2 linked regions of the Nisaea sediminum genome follow. The protein of the gene in region 2 binds, or shares a complex with, the protein of the main gene of each other region. Links are inferred from orthologs where the notes say so. Each region holds a gene or a part of one and is shown on either strand. Other genes may lie near its edges.

Region 1 (9,333 bases), on a different replicon or contig from region 2:
GCGGCGGCGGAACCGCATCCGCTGCTCGACGGCCCGATAGCGCGGAAGCTGGTGCGGCTCGCCCTTCCGGGGTTGCTCGGCGGGCTGATGCAATCCTTCCTCTATGTCGCCGACGGGCGCTTCGTCGGCACCCTCGGCCCGCTTCCGTTGGCAGGCGTGGCGCTGGTCTTCCCGCTCTTCGTCCTCTCGGTCATGCTCTCGGCGGGTGCCGTCGGCGGTGCCGTGGTCGCGGCGACCGCGCGGGCGCTCGGCGCACGCGATCATGAGGGCGCGGGAGCGCTGGTGCGGACGGCGATGGTCCTGGCCCTGGCCGGCGGCGGCTCGAGTGCTCTGCTTGTCCAGCTCTTCGGCCCGGCTTTCTTCCGCCTGCTCGGCGGCGAGGGTGAGGTTCATGAAACTGCCGTCGCCTATGCTGGGATCCTTTTCCCCGGCATCGTGATCGTCTGGTTCTTCAACATGGCAGCGAGCCTGCTGCGCGGGGCGGGGGAGATGCGCCGCCCGGCCATCGCCCTCGGCATCGCCGCGACGGCGCATATTCTCTCCGCCCTGGTGCTGGTCGCGGGCATGGGGCCGTTCCCCTCGCTCGGCATCACCGGCGCCGCGCTCTCGCTGCTGATCGGCTATGCGGCGGGCAGCCTCTATCTCGCCTGGCGGCTGTTCGGGGCCGGGCGTCCCGCATGGGTGCAGCTTGCAGGGTCGGTCGATTGGGGGCAGGTCTGGCGCGTCGGAAGGCGCGGCTGCTTCGCCGGGGTGCAGTCGGTGCTGACCATCGCCATGGCCCTCGTCGTCACCGCCTATATGGCGCGGATCGGCCCGAAGGCGCTCGCAGGCTACGGCATCGGCGTCCGGCTCGAACTCGTCATCATTCCGGTGATCTTCGCCTTCGGCAGCGCCTGCATCGCCATGGCGGGGGTCAGTCTCGGCGCCGGGCAGCGGGCGCGGGCGCTCCGCGTCTCCTGGACTGGCAGCGCCTTCGCCGCGAGCTTCGTCGGCCTGATCGGCTGTTTCCTCGCCGTGTTCCCCGCGCTCTGGAGCGGGCTCTTCACCGCCGACGCGGAGATCGCCGCCGCGACCGCGCGCTACCTGAAGTTCGTCGGCCCGGCCTACACCTTCTTCGGGCTCGGCCTCTGCCTCTATTTCGCCAGCCAGGCGCTGAACAGCCTCATCTGGCCGGTCACTGGCGCCGGGATCCGGCTCGCGATCCTGCTCGGCGGCGGGGGTGTTCTGCTGGACGAGGGCGTCGACAGTAGAACTGTCTTTCTCCTCGTCGCCGGAGCGATGACGGCTTACGGGCTGTTCAATACATTGACGCTCCGCTTCGGCCCGTGGCGGCGCTAACGCGACGACACCTGTGCAACCTTGACGGTTGGCGGCGGCGCGCCTCTGGCCCAATATTTCCGGCAATAACGAAAGACGGATGGGAGGAAAATCATGGCCAGTCTGGAAATCAGTCCCGGCAATCATCTTTATTACGAGTACGAAGCGCCCGGCGCGAAGGGGCAAACCTTCGTCTTCGTCAACGCGCTGACCGGCAATACCGGCATGTGGCAGGTGGAGGAGATCGGGCCGGCCCTGCGCGCCGCCGGATACGGTACGCTCGTATACAATTTCCGCGGCCAGGCGGAGAGCGCCTTCACGCCGGGTACGGATCTCGGGCCGTTGACCATCGTCGACGACCTGAAGCGTGTCATCGACGCCGTCGCTCCGCCGCGGCCGATCCTCGTCGGTCTCTCCATCGGCGGTCTCTTTGCCGCTCAGGCCTATTTGAAAGGCGCCGCAGCCGAGGGACTCGTCCTGATCAACACCTTGCGCAAGCCGAACCTCCGCCTCGAGTGGATCAACGCGGCGATGGTCCGCATGGCCGCGACTGGCGGCAGCCAGCTCATCATGGAGGCGAACCTGCCGATGCTGGTCAATCCCGAGCAGCTCGCAAAGATGCGGCCGAACCTGCTGAAGGGCGACTACCAGCCGATGACGGACGGGGACGGCCTTTATGAGCTGATGAAGCGTTCGGTCACGACGGACTGGGACTTTCCTTACGAGAAACTCGCCGCCCCGGTGCTGCTCATGACCGGCACCCATGACCGGGTGTTCCGGATCGAAGAGGACATTGCCGAGCTTGAGGCACGCATTCCGTCGAGCTCGCACATCGTCTTCACCGACGCGGGACATCTCATTCCGGCGGAACGGCCTGAGCGCTTCGGCAAAGAGCTTATGGCGTTTGCCGCGCAGCTCTAGCGGCACCGACGGCGGCGTCTATGCTCGGCTCGTAATGCACCAGAGGCGGCCGGAGCCCCTGCGCGGAAAGATCTCGCCGGGACTCGGCCGTCGTTCCGGTGAGGTAAACCGTGACGCCCTTGCGCCCGGCCTTGTGAGCAAGCACCTCGATGGTGTTGGCGGCGGTTGAGTCGAGGAACGGCACGGCGGAGAAGTCGATCACGAGCGCCCGGTGCGTATCGGCGATGCGGTCGAGCACGGAGCCGATCGAGGCCGCGGCACCGAAAAAGAACACACCTGAGATCCGGTAGATGACGATATCCGGGTCGTTCTCCCGTTCCTCCTCGTAAGGGTGCCGTCCGCCCTCGGCATCGTCCGCCTCGTCCTCGGCGACGAAAGGCCTGTGCGTTTCGATCGCGGTGGTCTTCGACATCCGGTGAATGAAGAGCACCGAGCCGAGCGCGAAACCGACGATGATCGCTTCCGTCAGGTCGCGGAAGATGGTGAGCAGGAAGGTCGCGAGCAGCACCGCCGCATCGCCGCGCGAGGCGCGGATCAGGTTCGCGAAAGCGTGCTTCTCGACCATGTTCCAGGCGACCAGCGCGAGCACGCCGGCGAGGCTTGCGAGCGGGATGTAACCGGCGAGCGGCGCCGCGATGAGCACGAAGCCGAGCAGGAAGAGCGCGTGCATCATTCCCGAGATCGGCCCGTGCGCCCCGGCGCGCACGTTGGTCGCGGTCCGGGCGATGGTGCCGGTGACGCAGATCCCGGAGAAGAGCCCGGAGGCGACATTGGCGATGCCCTGCGCCACCAGTTCGCAGTTCGAACGGTGCCGCCGCCCCGTCATGCCATCGGCGACGACCGCGGAGAGCAGGGACTCGATCGAACCGAGCAGGGCGAAGGCGACGGCGTTTGGCAGCACTGCTTGAATTTTCGCGAGATCAAACGCGGGGAGGGACGGCAACGGGATGCTGCTCGGCACGCCGCCGAACTTGGAGGCGATGGTCGCGACCGGCAGATCGAGCAATGTGGTTGCGATGGCGGCCCCGGCGACGGCGATCAGCATTCCCGGCCAGTGCGGGCGGAACCGTTTGAGTCCGGCAATCACGAGGATCGTCGCGCCGGCGAGCAGAATGGTTGCGGGATCTGCTGTCGGCAGGTCGGTCCAGAGTGCGGGGAGTTTTTCCAGAAGCGGCCCCGGTTCCGGCGCTGAGAGGGTGAGGCCGAGAAGCTCTTTTATTTGGCTCGCGAAGATGATCACGGCGATGCCGGCGGTGAAGCCGACCGTGACCGGGTAGGGAATGAACTTGATGTAGGTGCCGAGCTGCAGCAGGCCGATGGCGGCGAGCGCCAGGCCGGAGAGCATGGTGGCGAGGATCAGTCCGTCCATGCCGTGCGCCTGCACCGTCGCCGCGACCAGCACGATGAAGGCGCCTGCGGGCCCGCCGATCTGGAACCGGCTGCCGCCGAAGGCGGAAACGAGGAAGCCGCCGAAGATCGCGGTATAGAGCCCTTGTGCCGGTGTGGCACCGGACGCGATGGCGATGGCCATGGAGAGCGGCAGGGCGACAATGGCGACGGTCAGTCCGGCCATGGCGTCGGCGCGCAGGTTGGCGAGGCTGTAGCCCTCGCGAAGAACTGTCACCAGCTTCGGGGTGAAGGCCTCGCTGAAGGACGGCCCGCTCTCGGCGGGCGAGGGAATAGAACTGCTGGTCATGCGGTCGAAGAGGCCGGCAACGGCTTGATGCCGGTTCCAATGTTGAGTGTTTCGGAATCAAAGCAAAAAAGGCCGGGAATGTCCCGGCCTTTTATTTTGGTTGCGCGGTCGTGCCGCATTTCAGAGCGCGTCGTCGCCTTCCTCGCCGGTGCGGATGCGCACCGTCTTGCCGACGTCGAGCACGAAGATCTTGCCGTCGCCGATCTTGCCGGTCTTGGCCGCGGCGGAGATCGCTTCGACCGCGCGGTCGGCGAGCTCGTCGCTGGTGACGACCTCGATCTTTACCTTCGGTACGAAATTCACCGTGTATTCGGCGCCGCGATAGATCTCGCTGTGGCCGCCCTGCCGGCCGTAACCCTTGACCTCGCCTGCGGTCATGCCATGCACGCCGATCTCGCCGAGTGCAGTGCGGACTTCGTCCAGACGGTGCGGTTTGACGACCGCTATGATCATTTTCATCTAGGCTCTCCTCAGGTTAGGTCGTAGCCACGTTCGCCGTGCGCGATGATGTCGAGACCCTCGATTTCGCTTTCCTCGCTGACGCGCAGGCCAATGGTACGGGCAATGAGTTGTGCAAGCACCCAGGTTATCACACCGGACCAGGCCGCGACGGCGAGGATGCCGATCACCTGCACCTGGAACTGGCCGGCGATCGAGACGCCCTCGGCGTGGCCGAGGCCCCCGAAGCCCGGCGCGGCAAAGACCGCGACCAGCAACGTGCCGATAATGCCGCCGACACCGTGGACCGCAAAGACGTCGAGCGAGTCGTCGATCTTGAAGCGGAACTTGATCCAGGTGGTGAAGTACTGGCAGACCACGCCGGAGACGATGCCGATGACGACCGCGCCCATCGGGCCGACGAAACCGGACGCCGGCGTAATCGAGGCAAGGCCGGCAACCATGCCGGTGACGATGCCGATGACGCTGGGTTTGCCGAAGCGCAGATATTCGAGGAACGCCCAGACCAGCGAGGCGACGGCCGCGGAAATGTGGGTGACGGTCATCGCCATGCCCGCATTGCCGTCGGCGGCGAGCGCCGAGCCCGCATTGAAGCCGAACCAGCCGACCCAGAGCATCGCCGCTCCGGTCACCACCATGCCGGGACTGTGCGGCGGCCGGATCTCGTGCGGGAAGCCGCGGCGCGGGCCGAGCACGACGGAAAGCACGAGGGCGGAGACGCCTGCGGTCACATGCACGACGATGCCGCCGGCGAAATCCATCACACCCATGTCGGCGAGCCAGCCGCCGCCCCAGACCCAATGGCAGGCCGGCGCATAGACCAGCACCAGCCAGAAGAGGCTGAAGGCGCAGACCGCGCCGAAACGGATCCGCTCGGGATAGGCGCCGACGATGAGCGCCGGCGTGATGATCGCGAAGGTCATCTGGAACATGAAGAAGACGGTCTCGGGGATCGTCCCGGAAAGACTGTCTGTGCCGACCCCGTCGAGGAAGGTCTTGCCGAGCCCGCCGATCCAGGCCTGGGTCGCGCCGCCATCGTCGAAGGCGAGGCTGTAGACCGCCATGAGCCAGGCCACGGACGCGATGCAGGCAATCGCGAAACAGTGCATCAGTACCGAGAGCACGTTCCGTGCACGCACGAGGCCGCCGTAGAAAAGCGCGAGCCCCGGGAGGGTCATGAAGAGCACGAGCGCGGTGGCGGTGAGGATCCAGGCCGTGTCCCCGCTGCTCAAAGCGTCTTCCGCTCTGGCCTCGCCGATGCCGGACCCGAAGGCGACGGCAGCGGTCAGGCCGAAGGCGGAGAGCCTCCGGATATGTTTCATGAAAGTCGGTCCCCCCTGAAATCTGTTTGTCTCGTGGCCGTACCCCCTGCACGACCGGGAACAAGACTACGTTCGGATGCCTAGTTCGCAAGCAGAAAGAGAAGTTGCTCAATTTTTCGGCATATATTTTCCGCGTTGCGGATACCGGAGATTCAAATTGTCTCGATACATTTGATGACGGCGCCGTGGCATCGCTGCTATATGAGAGGCATGGAATGCGATCTTGTTATCTTCGATTGTGACGGCGTCCTGGTCGACAGCGAGGCGATCGCCAACCGCTGCACGGCGGAGGCCATGACCCAGGCCGGTGTCCCGATCCTGCCGGAGGAGGCGCTGAAAAGGTTCCTCGGCGGGAAACTGACCTTCATCCAGAAGGATGTCGAGGCGATGATCGGGCGGGAACTCGGCGACGATTGGGTCCCGAAGATCTATGCCAAGCAGTTCGCGCTCTACCGCAAGGAGCTCCGCGCGATTCCCGGCATCGACCGGGCGCTGACCCGGATATCGGATGCGGGCAAGAAGATCTGCGTCGGCAGTAACGGTCCGGTCGAGAAGATGGAGGTCACTCTTGGAGTGACCAATCTGAAGCGTCATTTCCGCGGCGCGATCTTCTCTGCCGACATGGTCGGGATTCCGAAACCGCAGCCGGACCTCTATCTCTATTGCGCCGAACGGATGGGGGTGGCTCCGGAACGCTGCGTCGTCGTCGAGGACAGTCCGACAGGCGCACGTGCCGGAATCGCTGCCGGTATGCGGGTCTTCGGGTACAGCGCAGCGCACGGTCCGGATGGTTTGGCCGAAGTTGGCGTACATGCCCTGTTCGACGACATGGCCGATTTGCCGGGTATGCTCGGCATCGATGCGCCTGAGCTTCCCGAGGAACGCTTCGGCTAGCGAAGCGCGTGCAAAAGGGCGGCGCTTGGCCGCCCTCTGCTTGGATCAGCAGGTGTCCCGATCAGTCGATCACAGTTCGCCTGCCGGAACCGAGCGGATCTTGCTCCAGTTCGCCGCCGCCTTCGCAATCGTCCCGGCCTTGTCTTTCTGGAACAGCCGGAAAATCTCCTCGTTCAGGAAAAGATAGAGTTTGTCGTCCACGACCGCGGCGAATTTCGGATTTCCGTCGAACTTCTTCCCGACCGACACACCGAAGGTGCAGAAGCCGCCGTTCTCGGGAAGGAAGGCTGCCGGATTTGCCTGGAAGCTCTTCAGGGTTTCCTCCGACGAGAAATAGTAGTCGACGCCGTCGTGAGTGACCGTATGGCGGGCGCGTCCGTCGATCCGGTTCCCGAGCGTGAGGAACGCGACGGGATCCACGCCGTGCATACCGAGCGGATGTCCTGCGGCGGTCAGCCCTTTGGACGTGTTGTACTCGTCGGCCGCAAAGGCCGCAGAGGCGGAGACAATCAGGGCCGCGATGGCGGCTGCTGCGAGTCTGGTTGTGCGCATTTCACTTTACTCCATTTCATGGGTCGGGGTTCTGCGCCGCTTTTCAGTTCGGTGCGGCAAATAGAACCTATGTTCGGGGATGCGTTCTGTTGATGCTCATGGCGCCGGATAAATTGTCCGACCGTCCGGTTGTCGGGCGCGAGTCAGGCCCATGCCGCGCGTGGGTCAGGCTTCCCGCATCATTGGACGGGACGGCTCTGCCTTGTGAAGCGCGACGACGGTCAGCACGGCGGCGGCATTGGCGAAGTAGTACCAGGCATCGGGTCCGCTGAAGCCGAGCGCTGCCGGGATCGCGAGGAAGAGAATCCCGACCGTGAAATCCGCCACGAGATGAAACGTGTACGGCAAAATACGGATCAGGCCCGTCTTGTGGTCGGTCAGTATGGTCAGAAGCAGCGCTGCCAAGCCGGCCACCGGGCCGAGCCAAAGCGCGAGCGGATGGGATGTGCCGAGCTGGAGCAGGAACGGCATTGCCATCAGCGTCAGCGCGACAGGGTAGTCGAGATAGGCGTGCATGGTTTTAGTGACGAAACGCGGATCCATCTTTTGATGTCCTTTCCGGTCGGGTTTGGGCCGCCGAACGATTCGTGCGGCGCTGTCCGGAAGATGTCTCCGCGCTGTCGGTCAATCTATGTCGCAACGTCCGCATAAATTGATCTATCGTCCTCGTGATTTGTGGTTTGTGCCTGTTTGATGCTTTTTTAATTTTTGCTTCGTTCTGTCGGGAGTATGGGATGTCGGTCGACGCCCTCAGCCAGATCCTTGATGCCGTGAGGATGCGCGGGTCGGTCTATTTTCACACCAGCTTCGCGCCTCCGTGGTCGGTACGTGTGCCGGCATTCGAGCGGGTCGCGCGGTTCCACATGGCGATGCGGGGGGACTGCTGGCTTCGCGTTGAAGGTATTGACGGCCCGATCCGGCTGAAGACAGGCGATCTCGTCGTCGTCCCCCATGGTGCGGCGCATGTGCTCGCGGACGAACCGGATCGCCCTCCGGTCGAGGTTGACGAGGTCGTTCGGCGCTCCGGTTACCGGGGCGAAGGCGCGCTGGCTTTCGGAGATCCCGACGACGCCGAAGCGTGCAAGCTCTTCTGCGGCCATTTCGAATTCGACGAGAGCGCGGTTCATCCGATTCTGGGGGCGTTGCCGAACGTCATCCATATTCCCAACACCGAGACCATGAATGCCCATTGGCTGGAATCGGTGATGCGGTTCGTTTTCGCCGAGATCAGCGGTGCCAAGGGGGGCTCTGACGCCATTATCCACCGCCTGACCGAGATCGTCTTCATCCAGGTCATCCGGTCATTCGTCGATGCCGCCGGAGATGGGGCGGGGTGCTTTGCGGCAATCCTCGATCCGAAGCTGGGTAAGGCACTGGCCTCTGTCCATCAGTCGCCGGAGAAGAACTGGACGGTCGAAAGCTTGGCGCGCATGGCCGGGATGTCGCGGACCGTGTTTGCGGAGCGCTTCTCTGAACTGGTCGGTCTGACCCCGGTCGGATACCTCACCCACTGGAGAATGCAGCAGGCCCGCCGACATCTTACCGAAACGGACCGTCTCCTGATCGATATCGCTGAATCGGCCGGGTATGCTTCCGAAGCCGCCTTCAACCGTGCTTTCAAGAGGCATTTCGGAGAGACGCCGGGGCGCGTGAGGCGAACGCGCGCAAGCGTAAGTGGCACAGTCTGAGCCTGTTTCAGCTGCGCTCTCGCCGTCTCGTGCCGGATATACGTTCTCTGCGGTAGCCATGAATTTATTATCGCCGTAAAGAACACTTTGGTATGCGTCACAAACCCGGGGCCACTATCCTACGGGCAATCGTAGAGCGAGCAGGGAGCCGCGGAGTGCCGATCGAAATCCATGAGCATGACGACCTCGTGGAGTTCGTATGCAGCGGCGAGCTCTCGGCTCTAGAGATCATGGCGGTGTCGGGGAACTACCACAAAGTGACGCCGAAGAAGCTGGCTCTGTGGAACCTGCTCGAAGCGCAGATTTCCTACTTCAGGGCAGAGCATTTCCCCAAGGTTGCCGACAAAGGAGCGGAACTTGGCCGGTTGCGCGGTAACGGCGCCCGCAATGCCATTGTCGTCAGCACGCCGGATGAACACCTTCTGCTTAAAGCCTACGGCAGCACGGCGAGTGCTGTCTCGTCGGTTGAGCACGATGTGTTTCT
Region 2 (9,212 bases):
GAACACCATCTGGATGAAACCCGCTTCCGGATCGTCGCGCATCCGCATCAGCAATCGGATCACGCCCGGGTTGCGGGCCACCTCCAGCACCTCGAGATTCTCGGTCAGATCCACCGGATCCTCGACCAACACCGCAAGCGGCGTGCTGCCGAGCGGCACGTGGGTGGTCTGCTGCAGCTCGTTGTCCTGGAAGATCAGCCAGGTCCCGTCCGAGACCAGCAGCACCGGCGACGGCTCATCATATTCGAACCGCATCAGGCCGGGCCGCTTCAGCGAGAGAATGCCCTGCGCCGTCGCGCCCTGGTTCGAGACCTGGAGGAAGCGGGCCTGCAGCGTGGTCAGCCCGTTGAAATAGGCCTCGATCGCCTTCAGCACCTGCTTGTCCTCGGCGCTGAGCGGCGCCGCGCCGGAAGGCTGCGGGAGGAGGAGACAGAGCGTCAGGGCGGCGAAGGCGATGAGCTTTTTCATGAAGTCTCAAATGGCAGGCGGGATGCGCGGTTGCAAGCGGCAATATTGGGGCAGCGCGCCGATCGTCATCCATCCCGAACCGTCATCCCGGACCTGATCCGGGACCTCGGGAAGCCTGGTCTCGGCCCTTTGTTCGCCAAGGTCCCGGCTCTTCGGCCGGGATGACGATCAAAGCCGGGGTGACGTCAGCTTTATTCGTCCTCGTTCGGGTTCCGCACCAGGACCTCGCGCTTGCCGACATGGTTGGCTTGGCTGATCACGCCGTCCGCCTCCATGCGCTCGATCAGCGTCGCGGCACGGTTGTAGCCGATCTTCAGGTGCCGCTGGATGAAGCTGGTGGAGGCCTTGCCCTCGCGGGCGACGATGGCAACCGCCTGGTCGTAGAGCGCGTCGCCGCTGTCCGTGTTGCCGCCGGTCAGGCCCGAGAGATCGCCGAAGCCGCCCTCTCCGCCCTCGCCATCGTCCTCGGTGACGCTGTCATTGTATTCCGGCTCGCCCTGGGCGCGGAGGTGGCGGACCACGTCCTCGACCTCCTCGTCGCTGACGAACGGGCCGTGCACGCGGGTGATGCGGCCGCCGCCGGCCATGTAGAGCATGTCGCCCTGGCCGAGCAGCTGCTCCGCGCCCTGCTCGCCGAGGATGGTGCGGCTGTCGATCTTGGAGGTGACCTGAAAGCTGATCCGGGTCGGGAAGTTGGCCTTGATGGTGCCGGTGATGACGTCGACCGACGGGCGCTGGGTCGCCATGATGACATGGATGCCGGCGGCGCGGGCCATCTGGGCGAGACGCTGCACCGCACCCTCGATATCCTTGCCGGCGACCAGCATCAGGTCCGCCACCTCGTCGATCACCACGACGATGTAGGGCAGCGGCGTCAGGTCGAGCGGTTCTTCCTCGAAGACCGGCTTGCCGGTCTCGCTGTCGAACCCGGTCTGCACCCGGCGCTTCAGCACCTCGCCCTTCTTGCGCGCCTCGGCGAGGCGGGCGTTGTAGCCGTCAATATTGCGCACGCCGAGCTTGGACATGGCGCGGTAGCGGCTTTCCATCTCGCGCACGGTCCATTTCAGCGCCACCACCGCCTTCTTCGGATCGGTCACGACTGGGGAAAGCAGGTGCGGAATGCCGTCATAGATCGAGAGTTCGAGCATCTTCGGATCGATCATGATCATCCGGCAGCTTTCCGGCGCATGCCGGTAGAGGAGCGAGAGGATCATGGTGTTGACCGCCACCGACTTGCCCGAGCCTGTGGTGCCGGCGATCAGCAGGTGGGGCATGCGGGCGAGGTCGGTCACCACCGGGGTGCCGCCGATATCCTTGCCGAGCGCGATGCCGAGCTTGGCGCCGGAACGCTCGTAGATGTCCGATTCCAGGATCTCGCGCAGATAGACCGTATCGCGCCGCGCGTTCGGCAGCTCGATGCCGATCACGTTACGGCCTGGGACCACGGCGACGCGGACGGAGACCGCGCTCATCGAGCGGGCGATGTCGTCGGAGAGGCCGATCACGCGGGAAGATTTCGTGCCGGGCGCCGGCTCGAGCTCATAGAGCGTCACCACCGGACCGTGGCGGATCTTGCCGATCTCGCCCTTCACGCCGAAATCGCCAAGCACCGATTCCAGCATCCGGGCATTTTCCTGCAGCGCTTCCGGCGCGGGACCGGCGGCGCCTTCCTGGGCTTCTGCGAGGAGATCCATCGCGGGAAGTTCGTAATCGCCCGCATTGGGGAGATCGAGACTGGCCTGCGCGACACTGGCCTTGGCCGGTTTCTTCGCCGGCGCCGCCTTGCGCGGTGCGGCGGCCTCTTCCGGCATCGCCTTCAGCACCGGCGCGGAGGATTCCACCTCCGGCGCCTTGCGCGGCGTGGAACTCAGGCGCGGCTTCTCTTCCTCGCGCTTGCCGCTGAGAGACGGCTCGCGCCGGCCGACGGAGTCAAAGCCCTTGCGGGCGAGGTTGGCCGTCGCCTCAAGGCCGCTGCCGAGCGCACGGCCGCCAAGTGCGCCGCCTTTGGCACCGAGCGCAGCCGCGGTCCCGACACCGCGGCCCGCCCCACGCGCCAGCGCAAGCCATTCGCGCCAGGAGGCGCCGAAGGTCCAGAGCAGGAGGGAGACGGCCAGCAGGCCGGCGGCCGCACCGATCCAGAGCGCGTCCAGCGCCGCCAGCAGCCCGAGCGCCGAGATCTTGGTCAGGACCAGCGTGCCGACCGCACCGCCGAGTCCGGCCCTCAGCGGCCAGTCTTCCGGCACCGGCAGAACCGACAGCGCAAGACAGCCCGCGATCAGCGCGAAGGGCAGCAGCGCGATGCGCAGCGCGACCCGCTCCAGCGGCCGGTGAGTCATCAGGCGCCAGCCCCAGACCGCGAACAGAAGCACCGGAACGGCGCTGACCAGACCGACGGTCTGCAGCATGACGTCCGCAACGATCGCTCCGGCCGGGCCGAGCAGGTTCTGCACATCTCCGGAACCGGCGGCATTGAAGGACGGGTCGGCCGGGGCATAGCTCAGCAGCAGCGCGGCCCCGAGACCGGCAAGGACGAGCAGGGCAAGGCCGGAGAACTCGGCCGCCCGGCGCCTCAGATAGAGACGCGCGCTCTCGGGAAGGAACCCGCCGCCCGACATGTCGTTTCCGGCACTCTTGGTAGATGCGCTCATATGCTTTTTCCCCGCAGGTCTCGCCGCCGCCTCAGAAATAGGGCGCGATGCGACGCAGACCTTCCTCCGTGGTTTCCGTGTCGTAGACGAGGGCGATGCGCACGAAGGGATCGCCCGGATTGACCCCGTTCGCGTCCTCCCGCGCCATCAGGCCGACCGGAACGATCTTCACCGCCTCTTCGCGCCAGAGGGTCTTGGTCAGGCCCTCGGCATCCTCCGACGGCATGCAGACGAAGAAGCCGGCTTCCGCCTCGTGATAACCCTTCTTGTTGCCAAGCACCCGGCTGGCGATGCGCCAGTTTTCGGCGTAATGCGCGCGGTTGGCCTCGACATGGGCCTCATCCTTCCAGAGCGCCGTCGCCGCATGCAACAGCGGCAGCGGCGTCGAGGCGCTGCCGAACATGATGTATTCGCCGTAGCGCTTCACCAGTTCCGGATCGCCCGCGAGGAAACCGGAGCGCATGCCCGGCGCGCTCGAGCGCTTCGAGAGCGAATGCAGGACGACGATGTTCTCCAGGTTGTCACCGAGCGCCGCTGCGGCCTCGAGGCCGCCCGGCGGCGGGTCGCCGCGGTAGATCTCGGCGTAGCACTCGTCCACCGCCAGCATGAAGTCGTACCGTCGCGCCAGCTCAATCGCCCGCTTCAGATAATCCAGCGTCGCCACCCGGCCCTGCGGATTGCTAGGCGTACAGAGGAAGCAGAGCGCGGTCCGCTCAAGGATTTCCGGCGCCACGTTTTCCGGATGGGGCAGGAAGCCGTTTTCCTCTGTCGCGTTCATGTAGACGGGCTCGGCCCGCCCCAGCATCGCCGCACCGCGATAGGAATGATAAAGCGGGTTCGGCATCAGGATGACCGGCTGCTGCCCGTTCTTGCGTTCCGGAACCGCCAGGAAACCAAGCTGATAGAGCGCCTCGCGCGTGCCCGAGATCGAGGTGACATGGCGCTCCGGGTCGAGCAGGCCGGACGGCAGGCCATAGCGCCGGCCGAGCCAGGCGACGACCGCCTCACGGAAGTCAAGATCGCCTTTCGGTGGCGGGTACTTGTTCCAGAGATGACCGTTGGCCGCGATGATCTCGTTGACGAAGGCGGGCGGCTGGATCTGCGGTTCCCCCACGGAGAGCATGATCGGACGCTTGCCGGCGGCGGGCTCGATGCCCTCCAGCATTCTGTTCAGGCGCGCGAAGGTATAGTCGCTAAGCGGTTGAAGCGCCGGGTTAATCATCGATTGCTGCCCTGTTCGGCCGGGTTCCTCCCCCAGGCCATTCGCGTTCTATCGGGAATCTATAATATAAGCCCGATAGTTATGGGGCAACTTTAATGCAAAGCCTCACATATCGCAGTCTTCGGGTTTCTTTATATGAATTTCAAATAAAATATTGTTCTAAATAGAAAACGGGCCCGGATGTCGCCATCCGGGCCCGCATAGTTCAGGTACTCTCGGGAAATCAGACCCGCTGGGAGCCGCCGCCGAACTCGGGGTAGGCTTCGAGACCGCACTCGGAACGATCGAGACCGAGGGCTTCCTCTTCCTCGCTGGCCCGGAGCCCGATGGTGAGCTTCAGGACGATCCAGACGATCGCGCTGGTGATCAGGACGAAGGCGCCGATGGAGACGATACCGATGATCTGCGTTGCGAAGCTCGCATCGCCGTTGGACAGGACCACCGCAATGGTGCCCCAGATACCGCAGACGAGGTGAACCGGGATCGCACCGACGACATCGTCGATCTTCAGCTTGTCCAGCATCGGAACCGCGACCACGACGAGGATACCGCCGATGGCACCGATCAGCACCGCAATGCCGATGCTCGGGGCAAGCGGCTCGGCGGTGATGGCAACGAGACCGCCCAGGGCACCGTTCAGCGCCATGGTCAGGTCCAGCTTCTTGTAGATGATCTGAGTCAGGATCACCGCAGCCGTCACGCCGGCAGCAGCAGCCATGTTCGTGTTCACGTAGATGGTCGCGATGTCACGAATGTCGGCAGCGGAACCCATGGCGAGCTGGGAGCCGCCATTGAAGCCGAACCAGCCGAGCCAGAGGCAGAAGGTGCCGAGAGTCGCCAGCGGCAGGTTCGAACCCGGCATCGGGTGAACGGAACCGTCGCTGCCGTACTTGCCTTTGCGCGCACCGATGATGATGGCACCGGCAAGCGCCGCCCAGCCACCGACGGAGTGCACGATGGTGGAACCGGCGAAGTCGGAGAAACCCATCTCGCTCAGCCAGCCGCCGCCCCAGGTCCAGGAGCCCTGGATCGGGTAAATGATGCCGGTCAGCAGGATCGTGAAGATCAGGAACGGGAACACCTTGACGCGCTCGGCAACGGTGCCGGAGACGATGGAAGCCGTTGCCGCCACGAACACCATCTGGAAGTACCAGTCGGAGGCCGCCGCGTAACCGCTGCCGTCGCCGGTGAAGCCGTCGGCGGTGATCACGTCGTCAGAGGCGGACCAGACCGCGAAGGAGCCCATGAAGCCGCTGACGTCCATGTACATAAGGTTGTAGCCGACGAGCCAGTAGAGGATGCCCGCGACGGAGTAGATGGTGATGTTCTTGGCGCACTGCATGGTCGTGTTCTTGGTGCGGACCAGGCCCGCCTCGAGCATGCAGAAACCGGCCGCCATCCACATCACGAGGAAACCGTGAATCATGAAGGACAGCGTGTTGAAGATGAAGGCCGTCTCTGGTTCGACGGCAGCCGATGCGGACTCAGTCAGCGCGATCGTGATCGACGCGGTAACGGCCGCCAGAGCGGAAAAGCCGAAAAATTTTCTCATCTGGTGAACTCCTTAAAGCGCGTCGTTGCCGGTCTCACCGGTACGGATCCGGACGGCTTGGGAGACATCCAGCACGAAGACCTTGCCGTCGCCGATGCGACCGGTATTCGCTGCCTTCTGGATGGCTTCCACCACCTGTTCCGCCAAGTCGTCCGGCACCGCCACTTCGACTTTGACCTTCGGAAGGAAATTCACGGCGTATTCCGCGCCGCGATAGATTTCGGTTTGCCCCTTCTGCCGTCCGAAGCCCTTGACTTCGCTGACCGTCAGCCCCTGGATCCCCAGGGCGGTCAGTGATTCGCGGACCTCGTCAAGCTTGAAGGGCTTTACGATTGCCATGATCAGTTTCATGCCGCCCAACCTTCTCCTGTTGTGCTTTGCCGCCCGCCCGTCACCGGGCATGGGCGGATGTCTGCGCACCGCAGATCGATCGAGTTATTACAAATAGCGTGCCGAAATTCGTATTTCTCAAAATTGTATTATTTATCAATATATTAAGAGATTCTTGGGAAATCCGGAAATTCGCTAAGTCTATATTTTGTGCACAAATTTTAGGCACGAATGTAACCGTGATGTAATTTTGTGCATCGCAACAGGAGATGCGACAAAGCGCGCGGGACCTTGTTTGGCGGCTCCGGCCCTGTATCTTCGCTGACACCAACAAGACGCGATCACCCGGAGAAACGGCGTCATGAGTCACCCGGATTGCGATGTCCTGATCGTCGGCGGCGGCCTGTCCGGCATGTCGGCCGCCCTGGCGCTACAGGCGACCGGCCTGAGCGTAACGGTGATCGATCCGGTCCCGGCGGAGGTTCAGGCCGCCGCAGGATACGACGGCCGGACCACGGCGATCTCCCAGAGCAGCAAACGGATGCTGGACCGGCTCGGGGTCTGGCAGGCAATGCCTGACCCTGCCTGCCCGATCGGAGACATCCGCGTGCAGGAAGGCGGCTCGCCCCTATTCCTGCAATTCGACCGCGAGGATGCCGGTCCGGAGGCTATGGGCTTCATCGCCGACAACGGCAGCCTCAAGGCCGGTCTCTACCGCCAGGCCGCTGGCAAGGACGGCTTGACGGTTCTGGCCCCGGCCTCGGTGGCGGCGCTCGAGAGCGGAACAGGTTCGGTCACAGCAACGCTCGAGGACGGTAGACAAGTGACGGCGCGTCTTGCTTTGGCCGCCGATGGACGCCGGTCGCCGACACGGCGGCGGGCCGGGATCCGCGCGACCGAGTTTTCCTACGGGCAGACCGCGATCACCTGTACGGTCACCCATTCCCGCCCGCACAACTACGTCGCCTATGAGCATTTCCGGCCGGCCGGCCCCTTTGCCATGCTGCCGCTGATGGACGCGGAAGACGGAAGCCACCGGTCCTGCCTCGTCTGGAGCGAGCGCACGGCGACGGCGGAGGCGCTTCTCAAACTGTCGGACGCGGAATTCGACCGGGAACTCTCGGATGCATTCGACGATTCCCTCGGCGAGCTCCACGTCAGCGGCAAGCGCTGGGGTTATCCACTCGGCCTTATCCATGCGGAGCGCTATATCGGCCAACGTCTGGTCCTGATCGGGGACGCCGCGCACGGCATTCACCCGATCGCCGGACAGGGCTTCAATCTCGGCCTCCGCGACATCGCGGCCCTGGCCGACACGATCGAGGATGCGCTGCGGCTCGGACTGGATATCGGCTCTGCCCCGGTGCTTGAGAAATACCAGCGTTGGCGCCGTTTCGACGTAATGTCGATGATCGCGGCGACGGACGGGTTGAACCGGCTGTTTTCGAACAATTCGGCTGCGGTGAAGCTGCTTCGCGATGCCGGCCTCGGCCTCGTGCAACGCATCGGGCCGCTGAAACGGGCGTTCATGCGCGGCGCCATGGGGACGGTCGGCAACCTGCCGCGCCTGATGCGCGATCCGGCCCGGCGCTAGGGCCGCGGCCTTACGGCTCGCGGCTGAGGCCGGCCTCGTCCAGTTCCTTGAGATAGCGCGCCCAGATCTCGTCCTTCTCCGCGCCGAGCTTGTGCAGATAGCGCCAGGTGTAGATCCCGCTGTCGTGCAGGTCGTCGAACTTGATCCGGACCGCGTAATTGCCGACCGGCTCCATGCCCATGATGTTGACGTGCGCGCGGCCGTGCACGAGCTTCTTTTGCGACGGCACGTGGCCCTGCACCTCGGCCGACGGACTCTCGACACGAAGCAGTTCCGCCGGAATACTGAAGCTTTCGCCAGTATCGAAATCGATCTCGAGACATTTTTCCGCGGACTGGACGCGAATCTCGGTCGGCCAGATCTCGGTCGAGAAACTCTCGCTCATGGCCTTAGCCCGCCTGATTTCCGGAGGTGGGCGCCAACGCGGCCGCACCCTCTGCCACCGGATCCCCGTTCTCGTCGAGAGACCGCGCCTCGTCGGGCAGCATGATCGGGACGCCGTCGCGGATCGGATAGGCCAAACGGGCCTGCTTGCTCACCAGTTCAGACCGCTCCCGGTCGTAGACCAGCGGCGCCTTGGTGATCGGGCAGACCAGAATCTCCAGCAGCTTCGGGTCGACCTCCCGTTCCGCAGAGCCGGCGGCGGGCTTGTCAGTGCCGTGCATATTCCTCGTCCCTCAGATCGTGAACCGCCATCTCTAGCAGGGCCAGCATGGTGTCGCCACGTTCCTGCAGCGTCGGCGCCTCCAGCAGCGCCTGTTTCTCCAGCGGCCCGAAGGGGCAGACCATCGCGAGCGTCGTCAGGAGCTGGATATCGGCGGCATTCTCGATCGAGTCCCAGTCGGCACGGATGCCCTGGACCGCGAAATAGTCCTTGAGGCCGCGCATCAGGCGGGCGCGATCCAGGACAAGCGCCTCGTCCGACTTCTTGAAATCGTCGGCAAAGCTGCACCAGTCGGCGACCACGCGGCGATACCCGGAGCGGCTTTCCAGTTCCTGTTCGACATGGAATCGCGCGACCCCGGTCAGGGTGATCAGGAAGCGCCCGTCCTCGGTTTCGGAGAAGGAGGTGATCCGGCCCGCGCACCCCGTCCGCTGTAGGCAGGTCGCGTCGGCCTCGGCCGTGTCGGCCGGCTGGATCATCCCGATCAGCCGGTCGGTGGCGAGCGCGTCCTGCGTCATCACGAGATAGCGCGGCTCGAAGATATTGAGCGGAAGCTTGCCGCCCGGCAGCAACAGGACGCCGGGCAGGGGAAAGACCGGAATGCAGGCAGGCATGTCCTCCAGGTTCGGAGAAAAAGGGCTGCGCGACAGGGTATCCGGCATTTCCTTCAGGCCTCCATATTCAGGAAAACAGGACGGCGGAGAGTTTGCGGCGACCCTCGACCGTGACCGGGT

The links.
Region 1: the proteins of IG122_RS15410 (region 2) and IG122_RS05565 are in contact, whole or in part, in a solved structure (PDB 2NS1), measured with the Escherichia coli proteins. The link is inferred for Nisaea sediminum from one-to-one orthologs.

Annotation. Positions count from the first base shown.
Region 1 is NZ_JACZCQ010000003.1:115,871-125,203, reverse strand. What follows is about bases 3,561-6,367. They hold IG122_RS05565 (ammonium transporter), read right to left. Parts: upstream 5,716-6,367; coding sequence 4,405-5,715; downstream 3,561-4,404. Other genes in these bases: IG122_RS05560 (HAD family hydrolase), read left to right, coding at 5,926-6,367; IG122_RS05570 (P-II family nitrogen regulator), read right to left, coding at 4,055-4,393; IG122_RS05575 (SulP family inorganic anion transporter), read right to left, coding at 3,561-3,934. In the rest of the region: IG122_RS05585 (MATE family efflux transporter), read left to right, coding at 1-1,338; IG122_RS05580 (alpha/beta fold hydrolase), read left to right, coding at 1,432-2,238; more of IG122_RS05575, read right to left, coding at 2,213-3,560; more of IG122_RS05560, read left to right, coding at 6,368-6,609; IG122_RS05555 (YHS domain-containing (seleno)protein), read right to left, coding at 6,679-7,161; IG122_RS05550 (hypothetical protein), read right to left, coding at 7,327-7,704; IG122_RS05545 (AraC family transcriptional regulator), read left to right, coding at 7,896-8,849; IG122_RS05540 (hypothetical protein), read left to right, coding at 9,005-9,333. UniProt on the Escherichia coli protein: Involved in the uptake of ammonium/ammonia (NH(4)(+)/NH(3)). Transport is electrogenic. Following sequestration of NH(4)(+) at the periplasmic face, NH(4)(+) is deprotonated and neutral NH(3) is transported into the cytoplasm.
Region 2 is NZ_JACZCQ010000006.1:710,157-719,368, reverse strand. What follows is about bases 4,573-7,258. They hold IG122_RS15410 (P-II family nitrogen regulator), read right to left. Parts: upstream 6,242-7,258; coding sequence 5,903-6,241; downstream 4,573-5,902. Other genes in these bases: IG122_RS15405 (UbiH/UbiF/VisC/COQ6 family ubiquinone biosynthesis hydroxylase), read left to right, coding at 6,582-7,258; IG122_RS15415 (ammonium transporter), read right to left, coding at 4,573-5,890. Outside these bases: IG122_RS15430 (LolA family protein), read right to left, coding at 1-468; IG122_RS15425 (DNA translocase FtsK), read right to left, coding at 660-3,116; IG122_RS15420 (aminotransferase class I/II-fold pyridoxal phosphate-dependent enzyme), read right to left, coding at 3,148-4,338; more of IG122_RS15415, read right to left, coding at 4,562-4,572; more of IG122_RS15405, read left to right, coding at 7,259-7,814; IG122_RS15400 (gamma-butyrobetaine hydroxylase-like domain-containing protein), read right to left, coding at 7,825-8,199; IG122_RS15395 (Trm112 family protein), read right to left, coding at 8,204-8,479; IG122_RS15390 (LON peptidase substrate-binding domain-containing protein), read right to left, coding at 8,466-9,140; trxA (thioredoxin), read right to left, coding at 9,160-9,212. UniProt on the Escherichia coli protein: Involved in the regulation of nitrogen metabolism. Regulates the activity of its targets by protein-protein interaction in response to the nitrogen status of the cell.